Regions from separate parts of the Glutamicibacter sp. GQ173 genome, predicted to be linked through region 1. Evidence: riboswitches for the same ligand, from Rfam matches in the RefSeq annotation. Region 1 holds a riboswitch; each other region holds the start of a gene.

Region 1 (3,862 bases):
CCATCCGGTCCGATGGCCAGCCGCCCGCCGTTGTGGATATTGGCCGAGGGCAAGGAATCCAGCAGGGTCCGCGGAGCCGACAATGACAAGTTTCCGGCGCTGCCTTGCACCGTGAATTGCTGAATGCGGTTACCGGATTCAGCGGTGGAAAAAGCGTAGAGCTGGTCCGGCGCGAGGAAGGCCAGGCCCAGCAGCCCGCCTTCGCCTATCGCTGCGAGATCCTCGATCCGGGCCACTTCGCGGCTCTGTCCGGACTCCGAAACCTCCAGGATCTTCCCGGAATCGCGTTCGCTGACCAGCAAGCTGTCCTGGACGTAGACCATGGACCACGGAGCTTCCAAGCCGGTGGCCAGTAGTTCTGGAGCGGTTTGCGATTCGGCAGCTGGACTTGGAGGTGGTGTTGGCGTGGAGCATCCGGCGAGGAAGACTGCGCCGAGCAGCAGGCAAGCCTCCCGGATGTGCTTCATCGAGCGGCTATGCGTGCGCCGGCTGGTGGCGCGTTGGGCGATACGTCAGTTCCTGGATCCGGCCGTCCAAAAGCTTTGAATCGACAAGTTCCAGGTCATAGTCGTCGACCCCGCCGAGTACCGGAGCCGAGCCGCTATGCCCGGTAAGCACCGGGAAGATGCTCACCTGAATGAAGTCCACTAGACCTGCCGCCAGCAGCGAATGGTTCATGGCCAGGGAACCGTGAGAGCGCAGCGGGACATCTGAGGTTTCCTTGAGTCGGGCGACGACTTCCAAGGCATCAGCGCGCTCCAGCGCCGCATTAGGCCAAGACAGCGGCTCTTCCAAGGTGGTGGAGATGACGGTGGCGGGCTTGTCGTGCAAAGCCACGCCCCACGGGTCTTCAACCTCGGGATTCATCTCGATTTCTGCCCAGAAGAGACTAAATAAGCGGAAGGTGTTTGCTCCGAAAACCATGCGGCATGGGGGAGTGTAGAGCCCGAGGCGGTGGGCCAACAGCTCTGGCCCCTGTTTTCCCCAGTAGCCACCCCAATCGCTGCCTGCACTGCCGAAGCCATCAAGGCTGCTGAACACGTCAAAGGTATAGGTGGCACTCATGGCAAGCCTCCGAAGCTGATCCGCTAGGTGCCACCTAGGATACGCTCAGGCGTTGGGCATATCTACGTTTTGGGTGCGCAATTGTCCGCGCGAGAGTTCCTTTCCGCTGGCCTGATCGCTGATGACAACTTCCCACAACTGCTGGGACTTGCCTTGGAACAGCGCCTTGGCCGCAACCTGCACGCGCGCACCGGTGGAGGGACGCAGGAAGTCGGTGGCATTGTGAACGCCCACGGCAAATTGATTGCGCTCTGAGACCGCGTAGCTGGCGCCCACGCTGCCGGCGCTTTCAATCATGGAGGCATAGACACCTCCATGAACGACGCCCCACGGGGTGTGGTGCTCTTCATTGAGGTCGGCATGGCCTCGCACGGAAGTGGCGGTGATGTCATCAAAGACCAGGCCAATGCTGTCAGTGAAGCGGCTGGTCTTGTCGGGGATTCGCTGTTCTGGGGAACTCACGGGTGACTCCAAAAGTGTTGGGGCGCTGTGCGCCTGTTCGAGCGGTGGGGCTTGCGGTTCAATTATTTGCACTTTACCTGCTGAAGTACGCGGCAATCCTTGCGGGAAGATCCTCGGCATCGGATCTTTACATTCGGTGTACGCCATGGCGAACCCTGGCGCCGCTTTTCCACGAAGCGCAGATGCCGGAAGATATTTAGCCCTGCCATAAGTTAATGCGTTACGACGAAGATCACACCTTCATGGCCCGCTGAAGTGGCCGCAACGGGCCAAATAGGTGAATAAAAGACTGTTTCATGACCCTAAAACTGATCCACAGTCGAATATTTTATTGAATATTGCGATTTGAGAAGTGAATTGTTTGACGGTGCTTCGTCATGAGTCATATTGTTTTAAGCAGAATCAAGAGCATCAGCTAAAAGCCCTGGCTTGCTGGTCGGCAACCCTCTCAACGGTAGTGGGGTGCTCCAGGTGAGGATTCGGTTTTGCGCCAAATGGTGTCAGAACAAGTACCGCGCACGGCGTGAAACCTCAGTGGCAACCGGATTCGGAACATCCCGAACGGCTGTTCCCGCTGGGTCTGACGCGGTGGGCAAGAACCGAAGGAATCGAGCCATGTCATTGAATCGTGAACTTGACCCGCTAACCCTACGCAAGGTTTTCGCCCAACATCCCTCAGGCGTGGCCGCTCTGTGCGCAGAAGTGGACGGCGTAAAAACCGGCATCGTTGCATCCTCATTTACTGTGGGGGTTTCGCTGGAGCCGGCATTGGTGATGTTTGCAGTCCAGAAGACCTCCAACACCTGGCCGAAACTGCGCGAGGCCAGCCACATTGGTGTTTCGGTTCTCAGCGATCTTAATGGAGGGATCTGCACGCAGATCGCTTCAAAGAAGGGCGATCGATTCCTCGGCGTGGATACCGTGGTTTCTGAACAGGGCGCTCTGTTCATTGAAGAGTCCACCCTCTGGCTGGAAACGTCGATTTACAACGAAGTCGAAGCTGGTGACCACTGGGTTGTGCTTTTGGAGGTGCATGGGCATCACGCATCACAGCACTCGCCGCAGATCTTCCACGATTCCCGATTTCATTCAATCCCAGTTCCTGAGCTCGTCTAAAGCTTCCGAGGAGTAGTTTCCCGAAGGCCCGGCGCGGATTTCCTGATGGTGATCTGCACCGGGCCTTGTCGCGTCTAGGGACGCGTTCAACGCGAGGCAAATAGTTATCCACGGTATGGATGGCGGCCGCTTCGCGAAAATGTGGACTATTGGCCATAGCCTGCCGAGTTGGCCGTGATAAAGGGCGGTGACTAAGCCTTTTGTGATTCTGTGGATATCCACATGGTTATCCACACGACTGTGGGCAAGATGTGCAGAACTGTGTAAAAACTGCAATAAACCCTGTATTGCGGGCGTTTTTGGGTGTTGATAACTACTGGGAACATATCGCTACCTTCAATAAAAAATTTCCCTGTCCACAGATGTGAAAATACAAAATACCTAGTCAATAACTATTACTGTTGGGTACTTGACAATAATCCACAGGGTTCTCCCCAGACAGTGAACAGGCTAGTCCACAGCTGAGGGTATGTTATGCACAAGACCTGTGGATAATGGGGTTTACGTGGGTAAACATCGGCCCTACTGTTGGCTTTGGGGCAGAAATATCCACAGACGTAATCCATTGACCTGTTGGCATCAACTAGCAGGTTGGAACGTTGCCATCTGGCAAGGAAGATTTTTCCCCCTGGGGTCAATAGGGGATGGAAGTGTCTGCAATGAGTGCTGAGCCGGTTTACGAAGGACGAGAATCCGACGCAGGGCGCAAGCCGCCACAGGACGTCGAAGCCGAGATGTCCGTGCTCGGTGGCATGATGCTATCCAAGGACGCCATCGCCGACGTCGTTGAGGCGCTGCGCGGAACCGACTTCTACCGTCCGGCTCACGAATCCATCTACGAAGCCATTATCGATTTGTACGGCCGAGGCGAACCTGCCGATGCCGTGACCGTGGCCGACTTGCTGACCAAGCGCGGCGAAATTTCCCGCGTGGGTGGCGCTGCCTACCTTCACAACCTCATTCAGCAGGTGCCCACCGCCGCTAACGCCGGCTACTATGCAGAAATCGTGCGCGAGCGCGCCGTCTTGCGCCGCCTGGTGGACGCCGGAACCCGCATCGTCCAGATGGGCTACTCGCCCGATGGAGAAGTCGATGCCATCGTCAACGAAGCGCAAGCCGAGGTCTACAAGGTTGCGGAAAACCGCAGCAGCGAAGACTACGTGCGCCTCTCGGACATCATCGAAGGCACCGTAGACGAAATCGAAAACGCCGCGAACGC
Region 2 (3,862 bases), on a different contig from region 1:
AAACCAGCTTGCTTTAACGGGCCAGGGCATCCTTGATCGCTTTGCCAAGGGACGTAGGCGCGCGGCCAATAAGCCGTGCCAAGTCCCCGGAATGCACTTCCAGGGCGCCTTCGCGAATGCGCAGGTCCGTATCCACCAGAATGTCAGCGAACACCGCGGGAACACCTGATTCGGTGTAGATCTCCACCAGCTTTTCAGGGTCCATATCCTGGTAGGAGACATCTTGCCCAGCGGCAGCGCCGACAGCCCCGGCGAGCTGGCTGAGGGTGAAAGGCTTGTCCCCGCCCAGTTCGTAGATCTTCCCGGCTTCCCCGGCTTCCGAGAGCAATACCGCAGCAGCCGCCTCGGCATAGTCCGCGCGCGTGGCGGCGCTGATCTTGCCGTCGGCCGCGGCGCCGAGCACGACTTTGCTGTTGAGGTAGCCCAGGAGCTGATCGGTGTAATTTTCCGTGTACCAGCCGTTGCGCAAGAGGACGTAGCCGATGCCGGAACCAGCCAACAGGTGTTCGGTGGCGATATGCTCCTGCGCCAGTTTCATGTTGCCGGTGAGGGCATTGGCGATGGAGGTGTAGGCGATGAGCTTGACATTGACGCGTTGCGCAGCGGTGATGACATTTTCATGCTGGGTTGCCCGCTGGCCCACTTCGCTGCTCGAAATCAGCAACAGCTTGTCAACGCCCTCCAGCGCGGCGACCAGGCTGGCCTCCACGTTGTAATCGGCGACGCGCGTCTGAAGACCTTTGCCGGCCAGGGGTTCCAGCTTCTCTTCCGAACGGCCGATGGCAACCAGCTGGGCGGGGTCGGCTCCGCGCTGCAGCAATGCATCGATGACCAGTCGTCCAAGTTGTCCGGTGGCACCGGTAATTGCGATCTTCATGAAGTCCTCTCGTAGGTTTGCACTCCAGTACAACCACGGTGCCCAGCACAGAATTCCCGCACCATGATCGCTGGCGCATCGATGGCCAGAGGTGCAAGTTCTTCAAGCCTTTTCGTCTTAAAGGGAGCAAGTGACGAAATATTTCGTATTGCTACGCGGAGTATTGCGTGATTCCTTTCCGGGTCAGCCCGAACTGCGACTTCATGACGCTGATTGACGTAACGTTTGCCGGCTTGCATCCATGGAGGACAGACTTGAATTGTTCGGGCGGTACAACCGAACACACACCATCCAGAGCGACTGAGAGATCTGGCTCAACGACGTCGCAGCAACCACCCGTAAGGGAGCGGTGCTACAGCCAGGACCGATGGAGTACTTTCACTTCGCGACGGAAAAATCTGTCCCCAGCAGATGGTTTCTTGCGAAGTACGCTCCGCATAACCAAGCATCAAGGGAGCGATGATGATTCGTCTTGAGAACGTAACAACAACCTTCGGCAAAGGCCGCGACCAGTTCACGGCCGTCAAGGATGTCTCGCTGGATATTCAAGCCGGAAGCATTCACGGCATTATCGGTTTTTCCGGTGCCGGCAAATCCACGCTGTTGCGCAATATCAATTTGCTCCAGCGCCCGACCTCGGGCCATGTCTTTGTTGACGGCGTAGAACTGACCGGGCTGAGCGAAGGCGAGTTGCGCAAGCAGCGCCATGAGATCGGGATGATCTTCCAGCACTTCAACCTGCTGAACAATCGCACCGCGCAACAGAACGTTGAACTGAACCTGAAGTTCGCCGGTGTGCCCAAGAAACAACGCCGCGAACGTGCCCTGGAAGCACTATCCATCGTGGACCTCGCCGACAAGGCGTCCGCCTATCCTGGACAGCTCTCCGGTGGGCAGAAGCAGCGCATCTCCATCGCTCGCGCGCTGGTCACCGAGCCCAAGGTCTTGTTGTGCGATGAACCTACCAGCGCGGTGGATCCGCGAACCACTACCTCGGTGCTCCAGTACCTCAGCGACATTAACGCCAGCCTTGGCATTACCACTGTCATCGTCACCCACGAAATGAATGTCATTAAGGCCATCGCCGACAAGGTCTCGGTGATGGAAGACGCCGCGGTCGTGGAAGAGTTCGCCCTGAGCTCGCTGCAAAAACCAGGCTTTGAACCAAAGACGCCTATCGGCCGCTACCTGATCAGCGACGAAATCACGCTGAACCGCCAGCCCAAGCAGGCCCAAGACCTTGCCGCCAACGTAGCCCGCGTATAGAGAACCTGGATTACCAATGAACTTCACTTCAGTAGTGCTAGCCACGAGCAACGGCAGCGCAGCAGCATTCAGCCTTGACCGCATTGTGGAACTGGCCCCGGAAATCTGGGTGGCCATGGCACAGACCTTTGCGATGCTGCTGGTTGCGATCCCGATCGCCATTCTCTTGGGAACCCCGCTGGGCATCTGGCTCTATTCGATGTCTCCCAACGGCTTGCGCCCGCGTCCGCGAGTGCACAAGATTGTTGACGGACTGGTCAATACGATCCGCTCCTTCCCATTCCTCATCTTGCTGATCGCCATTATTCCGTTCACCCGATTTGTTGTGGGAACGACCATCGGCACCGCCGCAGTCATCGTGCCGTTGACCATCAACGCGATCCCATATTTTGCCCGTTTTGTGGAGCAGAACATCAGCCAGCTGGGCAACGGAGTGGTCGAAGCCGCGCAGGCCATGGGAGCCACGCGCGGACAGATCATCCGCGAAGTGCTGCTGGTCGAAGCCAAGCCGGCACTGCTGTCTTCCATCACCATCATGACGGTCAGCTTCATCTCGTACTCGGCCATGGCCGGCCTCGTTGGCGGCGGCGGCATCGGCGACTTCGCCATCCGCTACGGCTACTACCGCTATGAAACCGGAGTCATGCTGCTGGCCATCGTCTTGATGATCCTGCTGGTCCATGCAGTTCAATTCTTCGGAACCCGGCTATCGCGCGCCGCTGACAAGCGCTAAACACTGAACCACTCAACTCGCATTTCATCAAAGGACAACACCATGGCTTTATCCCGCCGCACCTTTTTGACCTTCACCGCCGGCTCCGCCGCGATCCTCGCACTGACTTCTTGCGGCCTGGTAGGCGGCCCGGAGGCCAGCTCGGGGGATAAGACCATCAAGGTCATTGTCACCGAATCGGCTCCATCCCAGGAACCAACCAAAATCGCCCAGAAGCTGCTGGCTGAAAAGGGCTGGACCCTGGAAGCCACCTATGTCACCGACATCGTGCAGCCAAACCACGTGGTGTCCAACGGCGAATACGATGCCAACTTCTTCCAGCACGGTGCCTACCTTGAACAATTCAAGAAGGACCAGAACGTTGACGTGGATCCGGCCTTCTACATGTACAGCTCTCCGGCAGGCGTGTACTCGAAGAAATACGATGACATCAAGGACCTGCCCAACGGCGCGACCATCGCACTTCCTGTGGATACCGCCAACAACGGCCGCGCGTTGGCGCTGCTGGATAGGGCCGGGCTGTTGAAGGTCACCGAAGGCAAGAGCGTGATCCACCTGTCGCAGAACGACATTCTGGAGAACCCCAAGAACTTCAAATTTGTCGAGGTAGATCAGCAGTCGCTGTCCAAGACGCTTCCCGACGTGGATGCAGGATTCCTCTTCGCCCGCCTTGGCGCGGAAATCGGGCTCACCCCGAAGGATGCGCTGCTCTTTGAAAAGGAAGAAGAAGCGCTTCCATACATCAACATCATCGCCGCGAAGCCAGGCTTCATGGACACCGAAAAGGGCAAGGCCCTGGAAGAGGCCTACCATTCGGACGAGGTGCGCGAATGGTATGCGACCTACCTTGACGGTGCGCTGGGCACCCCATGGGATCGCGATTTGGAAGCAGACTTCGCGACCTGGAACAAGTAGGCCATTGGCCCCGCGATGCGGCTTTTCCGCGTCACGGGGCCGCCACTTTTTCGACCTATTACTGAAATTAT
Region 3 (3,862 bases), on a different contig from region 1:
GGTGCGGGTGTCCCCCACATTGGCGGCCAGCGAAATCAGCTTGAGCCCGTCGATCAGCGGGGAGACCAGTGTGGGGTGGGCCAGCTCGATGGCCAGCACGCAGCCGGTGCCCTTGGGCGTGATCTTCTTGGCCAGCTCGTGGCTCGGGTGGGTGGACAGCGAGGGGTGGTGGATGGCCACAATGCCCGGGTGCGCCAGGAGTTCGCCGATCAGCGTGGTGACGCTGCGCTGCACATGGGCGGCGCGCACCGGCAGGGTTTCGATGCCGGCGAGGATCCCCTGGGCGCTGGCCGGGGCCAGGGTCGGGCCCAAATCGTGCAGGAATTTGGAGCGCACCAGCATCGCGTAGGCAGCGGATCCGTGGCGTTCGAGCAGCGAGGTGTTGTTCAGCCGCACCCGCGGTGCGGCGATCTGCGGCCAGCGGGCGGTGTCGGAGAAGTCGAATTTGCCCGAGTCCACGACGATCCCGCCCAAAACAGAACCGTGTCCGGCCAGGCCCTTGGTGGCCGAGTGCACCACGATGTCCGCGCCGAAGTCCAGCGGCCGCACATTCAGCGGGGTGGCCAGGGTGTTGTCGACCACCACCGGGATGTTGTGCTCGTGGGCGATCGCCGCGATGGCGGGCAGATCGGCCACGGTGCACAGCGGGTTGGACACGGACTCCAGGAAGAAGGCGCGGGTGTCCTCTTCGATGGCGCCGGCCCAGGCGGTGGGATCGGCCTGATCCACAAAGCTGATGCGGATGCCGAAGTCGGCAAAGGTGTCGGTGAACAGGTCCACGGTGCCGCCGTAGAGCGAGGAGGAGGCCACGATGTGCTTGGGTCCCTGGGTCAGAGCCAGCAGGGACAAGGCCACGGCGGACTGGCCGGTGGCGGTGGCTACCGCCTGGGCTCCGCCTTCCAGCGCGGCCACGCGCTGCTCGAGAATCGAGACGGTGGGGTTGCCGGTGCGCGAGTATGTGAAACCGGCCTGGCGCAGCGCGAACTTCTCGATCGCCTCGGCATGCGACTGGAATTGGTAGGCTGCGGAATTGTGCAGCGGCGGCAGCATCGGGCGGAAGTCTCCGCTCGGGCGATATCCGGCGTGGACCGCGTCGGTTCCTTGGCTCATAGCTCCTCCTCGATTCTCTGCGAGGGAGTGCACCGATTAGGCATCGTGCAAAGGCACGAAGCACAGCGCGAAAGCGCGTTCGGAACTGCTCCATCGTTCCTGGCATTAGCACCTTTCGGTTTCCCGATGGTTGCTGCGACGTCAACGAGCCAGATCTCTTAGTCGCTCTTGATGGTTTGTTGTTCTTCCATGGTTGACCATGGCTCGCAGACGGCGCAAGCGGCCAACAGCCCTGCGCTTCATACAAGGCCGCCAGGCTTCATATGACTTCTCGTTGTCATGATGACGCGGTGGCTGGCATCACTTTATGACGCGAGCTTTTGGGCTGATTGGTTGCGATTTAGGGGTTCTGCTGGAAGTTTGTGACGATGGACCGGCGCTCGATGACCGAGAGTTACGCCTGGGGCGGCTCAGCCGAGCACCTCGACGCCGAAGCTGGCGACCACGGTGCGGACTTCTTGCAGATAGCGCTGGGCCTGGTCGGTGAGCGGGATCGCGGCGTGGCCGATCCAGCCGATCTCGATGCGCTCCTCGATCGCCAGCGGGATGGCGACGATGGAGGGATCCAGCTCGTCGCTGATGATGCCGGTGGAAATCGTGTACCCGCCCAGGCCGATCATGAGGTTGAAGATCGTGGCGCGGTCCGAGACCTGGATTTCGCGTTGGCTGGAGCGGGTGGAGAGCACCTCCTCGGCGAAGTAGAAGGAATTATTCGCTCCCTGGTCGAAGGTCAGCCGCGGCAGGTCTTCGAGGTCTTCGAGCGTGACCTGGCTTCGGGTGGCCAGCGGGTTGCTGCGCGAGATGAAGATGTGCGGGTCGGCCAGGAACAGCGGGTGGAAGACCAGCCGGGATTCGCGCAGCAGCTTGTCGATGACCTTCCGGTTGAAGTCGTTGAGGTAGAGAATCCCGATGTCGCTGCGCAGCGTGCGCACGTCCTCGATGATTTCTTCGGTGCGGGTCTCGCGCAGCGAAAACTGGTATTCCTCGGCGCCGCTGGCCTGGACCATGCGCACAAAGGCATCCACAGCAAAGGAGTAGTGCTGGGTGGAGACGCCCAGCAGCCGCCTGGCGGCGGGGCGGCCGAGGTAGCGGTGCTCAAGAAGCTCCACCTGCTCGAGCACCTGCCGGGCGTAGCCGAGGAATTCTGCGCCTTCGGCGGTGAGCGTCACTCCCCTGGCCGAGCGCATCAGCAAGGTGCGTCCCACCCGGGATTCAAGTTCCTTCATCGCCGCCGACATGCTGGGCTGCGCGACGTAAATCAGGTCGGCGGCGGCGGAGATGGATCCCTCGGAGGCCACCGCCACGAAATAGCGCAGCTGCTGCAGTGTCAAGCCATTTGTTCCCTGAACCATAGCCAGAGTCTATATGAATCCATAGTTATATCGAGTTACCTGATATCAAGAATCACCCTGCATGATTGACGCAACGACTTCCCCTCGGCCTGCCCAGGCCTCCCAAATACAGATTGGCCATCATGGCAGACGCATTAAATTTCAGCATTAGCACCACCAGATTCGACGAGAATTACTCCCCTTCTGCGAATTCTCGAACCACGACAAACTTCGCCAATTTGGCGCGCGGGGAGCGCCGCGAAGAGAACCTTCGCAATGCCCTGACGATGATCAATCGCCGTTTCAATTCCCTGGCTCACTGGGACAATCCCCAAGGCGACCGCTATTCTCTTGAATTGGAAATCATTTCTGCAAATGTGCATTTTTCTGCCGATAATACCGATCAGGAATTTCCACTTTTAGAAGTGCTTGAAACCACGATCGTGGATAAACTCACGGGTACTCAGTCCCAGGGCATGGTCGGCAATAATTTTTCTTCTTATGTCCGCGATTACGACTTCAGCGTGGTGCTTCCAGCTTCGTGCAATGACAGCGGAGCCCCGGTGCTTCCGGAAGATTTTGGCGATCTCCATGGGCAGCTCTTCCAGCATTTCTTGAACTCACAGGCGTACCGTGAGCGTTTTGCCCAGTTGCCGGTGGTCTGCATCAGCGTCTCGACTTCCAAAACCTATTTCCGCACCGGCAACAGCCATCCAGTGCTCGGCTTGGAATACCAACAGGATGAAAATTCCTTGACCGACGCATACTTCGGAAAAATGGGCTTGAGCGTGCGCTACTTCATGCCGCCGGGCGCCGTTGCGCCGCTGGCCTTCTACTTCCGCGGCGACCTGCTCAACGATTACACCAATCTGCAGCTGATCAGCCTGATCAGCACCATGGAGACATTCCAGAAGATCTACCGCCCGGAGATCTACAACGCCAATTCGGCGGCACCGGCTGTGTACCACCCGAGCCTTGGCGCCGAAGATTTCTCCCCCACCCGCGTCTTCTATGACCGCGAAGAGCGAACCCAACTGGGCAAGATCCAAGGCAAGTTCACCGAAGAGCATTTCATCATCCCTAATCGCCAACTGCTCGATCAGTGGTCCGCTTCCTGCCCGACACCCGTCGCCTAAGATCCAGAAAGATTCCCCTATGACTTCCCCGCTTATCCCCACGTCAATTGTTGGAAGCCTGCCCAAGCCGTCATGGCTTGCCGAGCCTGAAAAACTTTGGTCCCCTTGGAAGCTTGAGGGCGCGCAATTGCTCGAAGGCCAGCAGGACGCCATGCGCGCTGCGGTCCTCGAGCAGGCCCAGCGCGGCATCGACATCATTTCCGATGGCGAGCAGTCCCGCCAGCACTTTGTCACCACCTTCATCGAGCACCTGAGCGGTGTCGACTTCGAGAAGCGCGAGACCGT
Region 4 (3,862 bases), on a different contig from region 1:
TGGCCAAGGTGGTGGATGGGGCTCCGGATATCAACTTCGACCTGATCCTCTTCGATCTGCTTAATGCGCTTCCGCTCTCCGGCTGGATTGCCACTGTGCTGATGATCGTCACGGTCTTGCTGATCGCGATCTTCTTCGTCACCGGCGCCGACTCGGCTTCCATCGTGATGGGTGCCTTGAGCGAGCGCGGGGCCGAGGAGCCGAGCAAGAAGTCCGTGGTCTTCTGGGGTGTGGCCACCGGTGCTGTTGCCGCAGTCATGCTGTTGGCGGGTGGCGATCATCCGGCCGAGGCGCTCAACGGCCTGAAGAACATCACGATTGTCTCGGCCTTGCCGTTCGTGATCGTGATGCTGCTGTTGTGCGTCGCACTGTGGAAGGACCTGAGCCGCGATCCGCTGATCTTGCGCGGCAAGGTGGCCCGCACCGTGCTTGAGCAATCGGTGACCCAGGGCGTGGACCGGCACGAAGGCAGCCAGTTCAGCCTGATGACCACCGAGATTCCCATCATCAAGCCGGCCGGGAAGCCAGAAGATGGTGTGGTGGATTCAGCTCAGGTGATAGTTACCGAGGCTGTTGTGGAACCGTCCACGGATTCTTCCGAATCCAAGGATTCCTAGCTTTAAATAGTCGAAGCCACGTCCCGCGGGACGTGGCTTCGACTATTTAAAGCGGATTTTCTTCAGTTGCGCTTTAGCGGCGTGCCCGGCAGATTGCATTGATCTCGGGAATGCACGGTTCATTCTGCAGGCTGGTGGTGTCACCCAGCGTGGTTCCTTCAAATAGCTGCGTGAGCAAGCGGCGCATGATCTTGCCCGAACGGGTTTTGGGAACATCCGGTACCAGCAGCACATCGCGCGGCTTGGCAATCGGGCCTATCTGGGTGGCTACCGTGGAACGAAGTTCAGCTATGAATTGTGCTTGGCGCGAGGCGAGCTGCTCATCAGGGTTTTCGCCAATCAGCGACTTGTCCAGGGGCACCACGAAGGCGGTGGCCGCATGTCCGGTTTTTGCATCCGGGGTGGGGCAGACTCCGGCCTCGACGACGCCGGAGTTGGTGACCAGAGCAGACTCGATTTCAATGGTCGATAACCGGTGCCCGGAAATATTGATCACGTCATCGGTACGGCCCAGGATGAAAATATCTCCATCCTCGTCAAAACGTGCGCCATCGCCGGCGAGGAACCAGCCTTGCTGGACGTACTTCTCCCAGTAGCTGGTGTAGTAGCGTTCCGGGTTGCCCCATACCGTGCGCGCCATGGACGGGCCGGTGCGGGTGATGACAATATTGCCCTGGGTATTGGGCTCAACTCGCTGTCCCTGGGCATCAACAATGTCCACGGAAACGCCCGGCAGGGCACGGGCGGCGCAGCCTGGCTTGAAGTAGTCGTCGGTCGGCAGAGGGGAGAGGACAGTCGCCCCGGACTCGGACTGCCACCAGGTATCCACCATTGGAATGCCTGCCGGGGTATCGCGGCCAAGCTGTTCGCGCAGCCAACGCCAGGCCTCCGGGTTAACCGCTTCGCCAACGGTGCCGCCGACGTTGATGGAGGACAGGTCGTAGGATTTGGGAATGCCCTCGGGGAACCAGCCCATCAACGAGCGGACCAAGGTCGGGGCCGTGTAGTAGCTGGTGACCTTGTAGCGTTCGATGACTTCGAAGTGGCGTCCGGGATGCGGCGCGTTGGGCACGCCTTCATAAATCACCTGGGTGACGCCGTTGGATAGCGGTCCATAGATCTCATAGGTGTGGGCCGTGATCCATGCCAGGTCCGCGGTGCACCAGTGCACTTCATTCTCGCGCTGGGAGGCATCCGGGTTGGCGAAGAGCATGTTGTAGCTGGCGGCAGCCTGGGTCAGGTAGCCACCGGTGGTGTGCACCAGGCCCTTGGGCTGTCCGGTGGTTCCGGAGGTGTACATGATGAACAGCGGAGTTTCAGAGTCGAAGAACTGCGCTTCATGTTCGGTGGGCTGGGTGTCGACAACATCGTGCCACCAGACGTCGCGGCCTTCGGTCCACGGGATCTGATCGCCGGTGCGTCGAATGACCAGCACTTTTTCGATCTCATTCTCGCCGGAGACCGCTTCGTCGGCATTGTCCTTGACCGGCACCGAGGCGCCGCGGCGGAATTGGCCATCGGTGGTCACCAGCACCTTGGCCTTCGTGTCTTCCACGCGGAACTTCAACGCTTCGGCAGAGAATCCGCCGAAGACCAGCGAATGGACGGCGCCGATGCGGGCGCAGGCCAGCGTGATGACGACGGTTTCGATGAGGACCGGAAGGTAGATGACCACGCGGTCGCCCTTGACCACGCCCAAGGATTCCAAAGCGTGGGCGGCCTGGCTGATGCGTTCTTGCAGGTTCTTGTAGGTGACGGCCACCCGGTCGCCGGGTTCGCCCTCGAAATACAGTGCGACCTTGTCTCCGCGGCCGGCGGCCACATGCCGGTCGGCGCAGTTCACCGCGGCATTGAGCTTGCCACCCAGATACCAGGAGATCTGCGGTCCGCGCTTGGCTTCCGGGTCAGCTGGGAGGATCTGGCTGGTGGTATGCCAGCTGGTGTCCCAATCAAGGAGGCGTGCCGCATCGTCCCAGAATGCTTGGCGTGCTTCCTCCGAGGCAAATGCAGAGGTTGGTGCCGATTCGATGGTCATTACAGAGTATTCCTTGGTGTGTCTATGCGGGGGCTGGTTTGGTACTTGATAATTGGCGCCATTGCGCCCGGGGCTTTTATGGCGCGGCGTTCGGCGATAGCGAGCAGGGCATCGGCAAAGTTCCGGAAGAAGGCCAGCCGTCGCTTGTGCCCTGGAGGTTCTTGGCCGAGGCGAATTGCTGGTCTTTGTCCATTGCCCGTTGTGGCTGCGAGCCTGAAAGCGCGGAGCGGCTCTGTGCCATGGTGGCGAACTTGCGCGAGAAATTGACGAGTCCTGCGTCCAGTGCCATGGATGCGAGTCCCGGGGCTTGGACTTGAGGCTGCGCAAAGCACAGTGCCATGATCATCTCCATCGGTCCTGGCGGTAGCACCGGCCTATGGAATGTGTCCTCCATAGGTGGTTGCTGCGGCGTCACTGAGCCAGATCTCTCGGCCGCTCGGGATGGTTACACGTCTATTACAGGGTTTCGAAGGAATTGAATGCAAATCTTGCGTAACATGAAAAATCTTCGATAACTGCGCCACATGCGCGGGATATTTCGTTATTTATTTCATTGAATGCCGGTTTGATCGATAATGGTCGAAGATGGGCAATTCATCTTCGGCATGATGCGCCATTGGCTGTTCAACCTGCCGGTCATCCCGGAGCCGCCCAAGGTCGAAATGTGACTTCGTGGCTTGGATGCATCGGTTTATTACGGCTACAAATGAATGACGACCCATCCAGAGCGGCTGAGAGATCTGGCTCGACGACGCCGCAGCAACCACCCGAAAAGGGAGACGGTGCTACCGCCAGGACCGATGGAAAGAATTGAGGACTTTTAATGTCATTTGGCGAGTTGCCAAACACCTCCGGTTTGGACTTCAACCAGCTCAGCGATCCTTCGCAGGCTAGCGCCATGGGACTAGACGACTTCGAAGAGCAGCTGCCCACGCGGCAACTGCTCAAGGTCACCCCCGGCCCCGGCGCGGATGAGCAATACGACCGGCTGGCTGAAATCTTTCGTCCGGTCTTCGCGCAAATCGCCAGCACCGCCAAGGACCGCGACCGCAACCGCGTTCTGCCCTTCGAGCAGGTAGGCCTGCTCAACCGCGAACGTTTCGGCGCACTGCGCATCCCAGTTGCCGAGGGCGGATACGGCGCGCGCCTGGTCGATGTGTTCCGCTTGCTCATCGAGCTTTCCGAAGCCGACTCGCATGTCGGCCAGCTG

What was found. A riboswitch is a leader RNA that binds a small molecule or an ion and turns the genes downstream of it on or off. The one in region 1 is predicted to bind S-adenosylmethionine.
Region 2: it holds a riboswitch for S-adenosylmethionine, as region 1 does, so the genes downstream of both, AC6CHO_RS08215 (methionine ABC transporter ATP-binding protein) here and AC6CHO_RS06560 (flavin reductase family protein) in region 1, are expected to answer to the same signal.
Region 3: it holds a riboswitch for S-adenosylmethionine, as region 1 does, so the genes downstream of both, AC6CHO_RS12390 (O-acetylhomoserine aminocarboxypropyltransferase/cysteine synthase family protein) here and AC6CHO_RS06560 (flavin reductase family protein) in region 1, are expected to answer to the same signal.
Region 4: it holds a riboswitch for S-adenosylmethionine, as region 1 does, so the genes downstream of both, AC6CHO_RS08190 (hypothetical protein) here and AC6CHO_RS06560 (flavin reductase family protein) in region 1, are expected to answer to the same signal.

The regions. Positions count from the first base shown of each region.
Region 1 covers NZ_JCAXDT010000003.1:119,123-122,984, forward strand. The annotation lists gene AC6CHO_RS06545 (PQQ-dependent sugar dehydrogenase) at 1-467, opposite strand, end outside; gene AC6CHO_RS06550 (dihydrofolate reductase family protein) at 475-1,065, opposite strand; gene AC6CHO_RS06555 (PaaI family thioesterase) at 1,111-1,527, opposite strand; SAM riboswitch class IV at 1,928-2,045, shown strand; gene AC6CHO_RS06560 (flavin reductase family protein) at 2,143-2,643, shown strand; gene dnaB (replicative DNA helicase) at 3,303-3,862, shown strand, end outside.
Region 2 covers NZ_JCAXDT010000004.1:108,433-112,294, forward strand. The annotation lists gene AC6CHO_RS08210 (SDR family oxidoreductase) at 14-877, opposite strand; SAM riboswitch class I at 1,162-1,251, shown strand; gene AC6CHO_RS08215 (methionine ABC transporter ATP-binding protein) at 1,337-2,143, shown strand; gene AC6CHO_RS08220 (methionine ABC transporter permease) at 2,160-2,876, shown strand; gene AC6CHO_RS08225 (MetQ/NlpA family ABC transporter substrate-binding protein) at 2,919-3,791, shown strand.
Region 3 covers NZ_JCAXDT010000007.1:113,402-117,263, forward strand. The annotation lists gene AC6CHO_RS12390 (O-acetylhomoserine aminocarboxypropyltransferase/cysteine synthase family protein) at 1-1,110, opposite strand, end outside; SAM riboswitch class I at 1,198-1,288, opposite strand; gene AC6CHO_RS12395 (LysR family transcriptional regulator) at 1,521-2,462, opposite strand; gene AC6CHO_RS12400 (DUF1852 domain-containing protein) at 2,585-3,577, shown strand; gene AC6CHO_RS12405 (methionine synthase) at 3,597-3,862, shown strand, end outside.
Region 4 covers NZ_JCAXDT010000004.1:100,052-103,913, forward strand. The annotation lists gene AC6CHO_RS08180 (BCCT family transporter) at 1-617, shown strand, start outside; partial or broken gene acs (acetate--CoA ligase) at 691-2,670, opposite strand; gene AC6CHO_RS08190 (hypothetical protein) at 2,729-2,992, opposite strand; SAM riboswitch class I at 2,998-3,100, opposite strand; SAM riboswitch class I at 3,368-3,459, shown strand; gene AC6CHO_RS08195 (acyl-CoA dehydrogenase family protein) at 3,476-3,862, shown strand, end outside.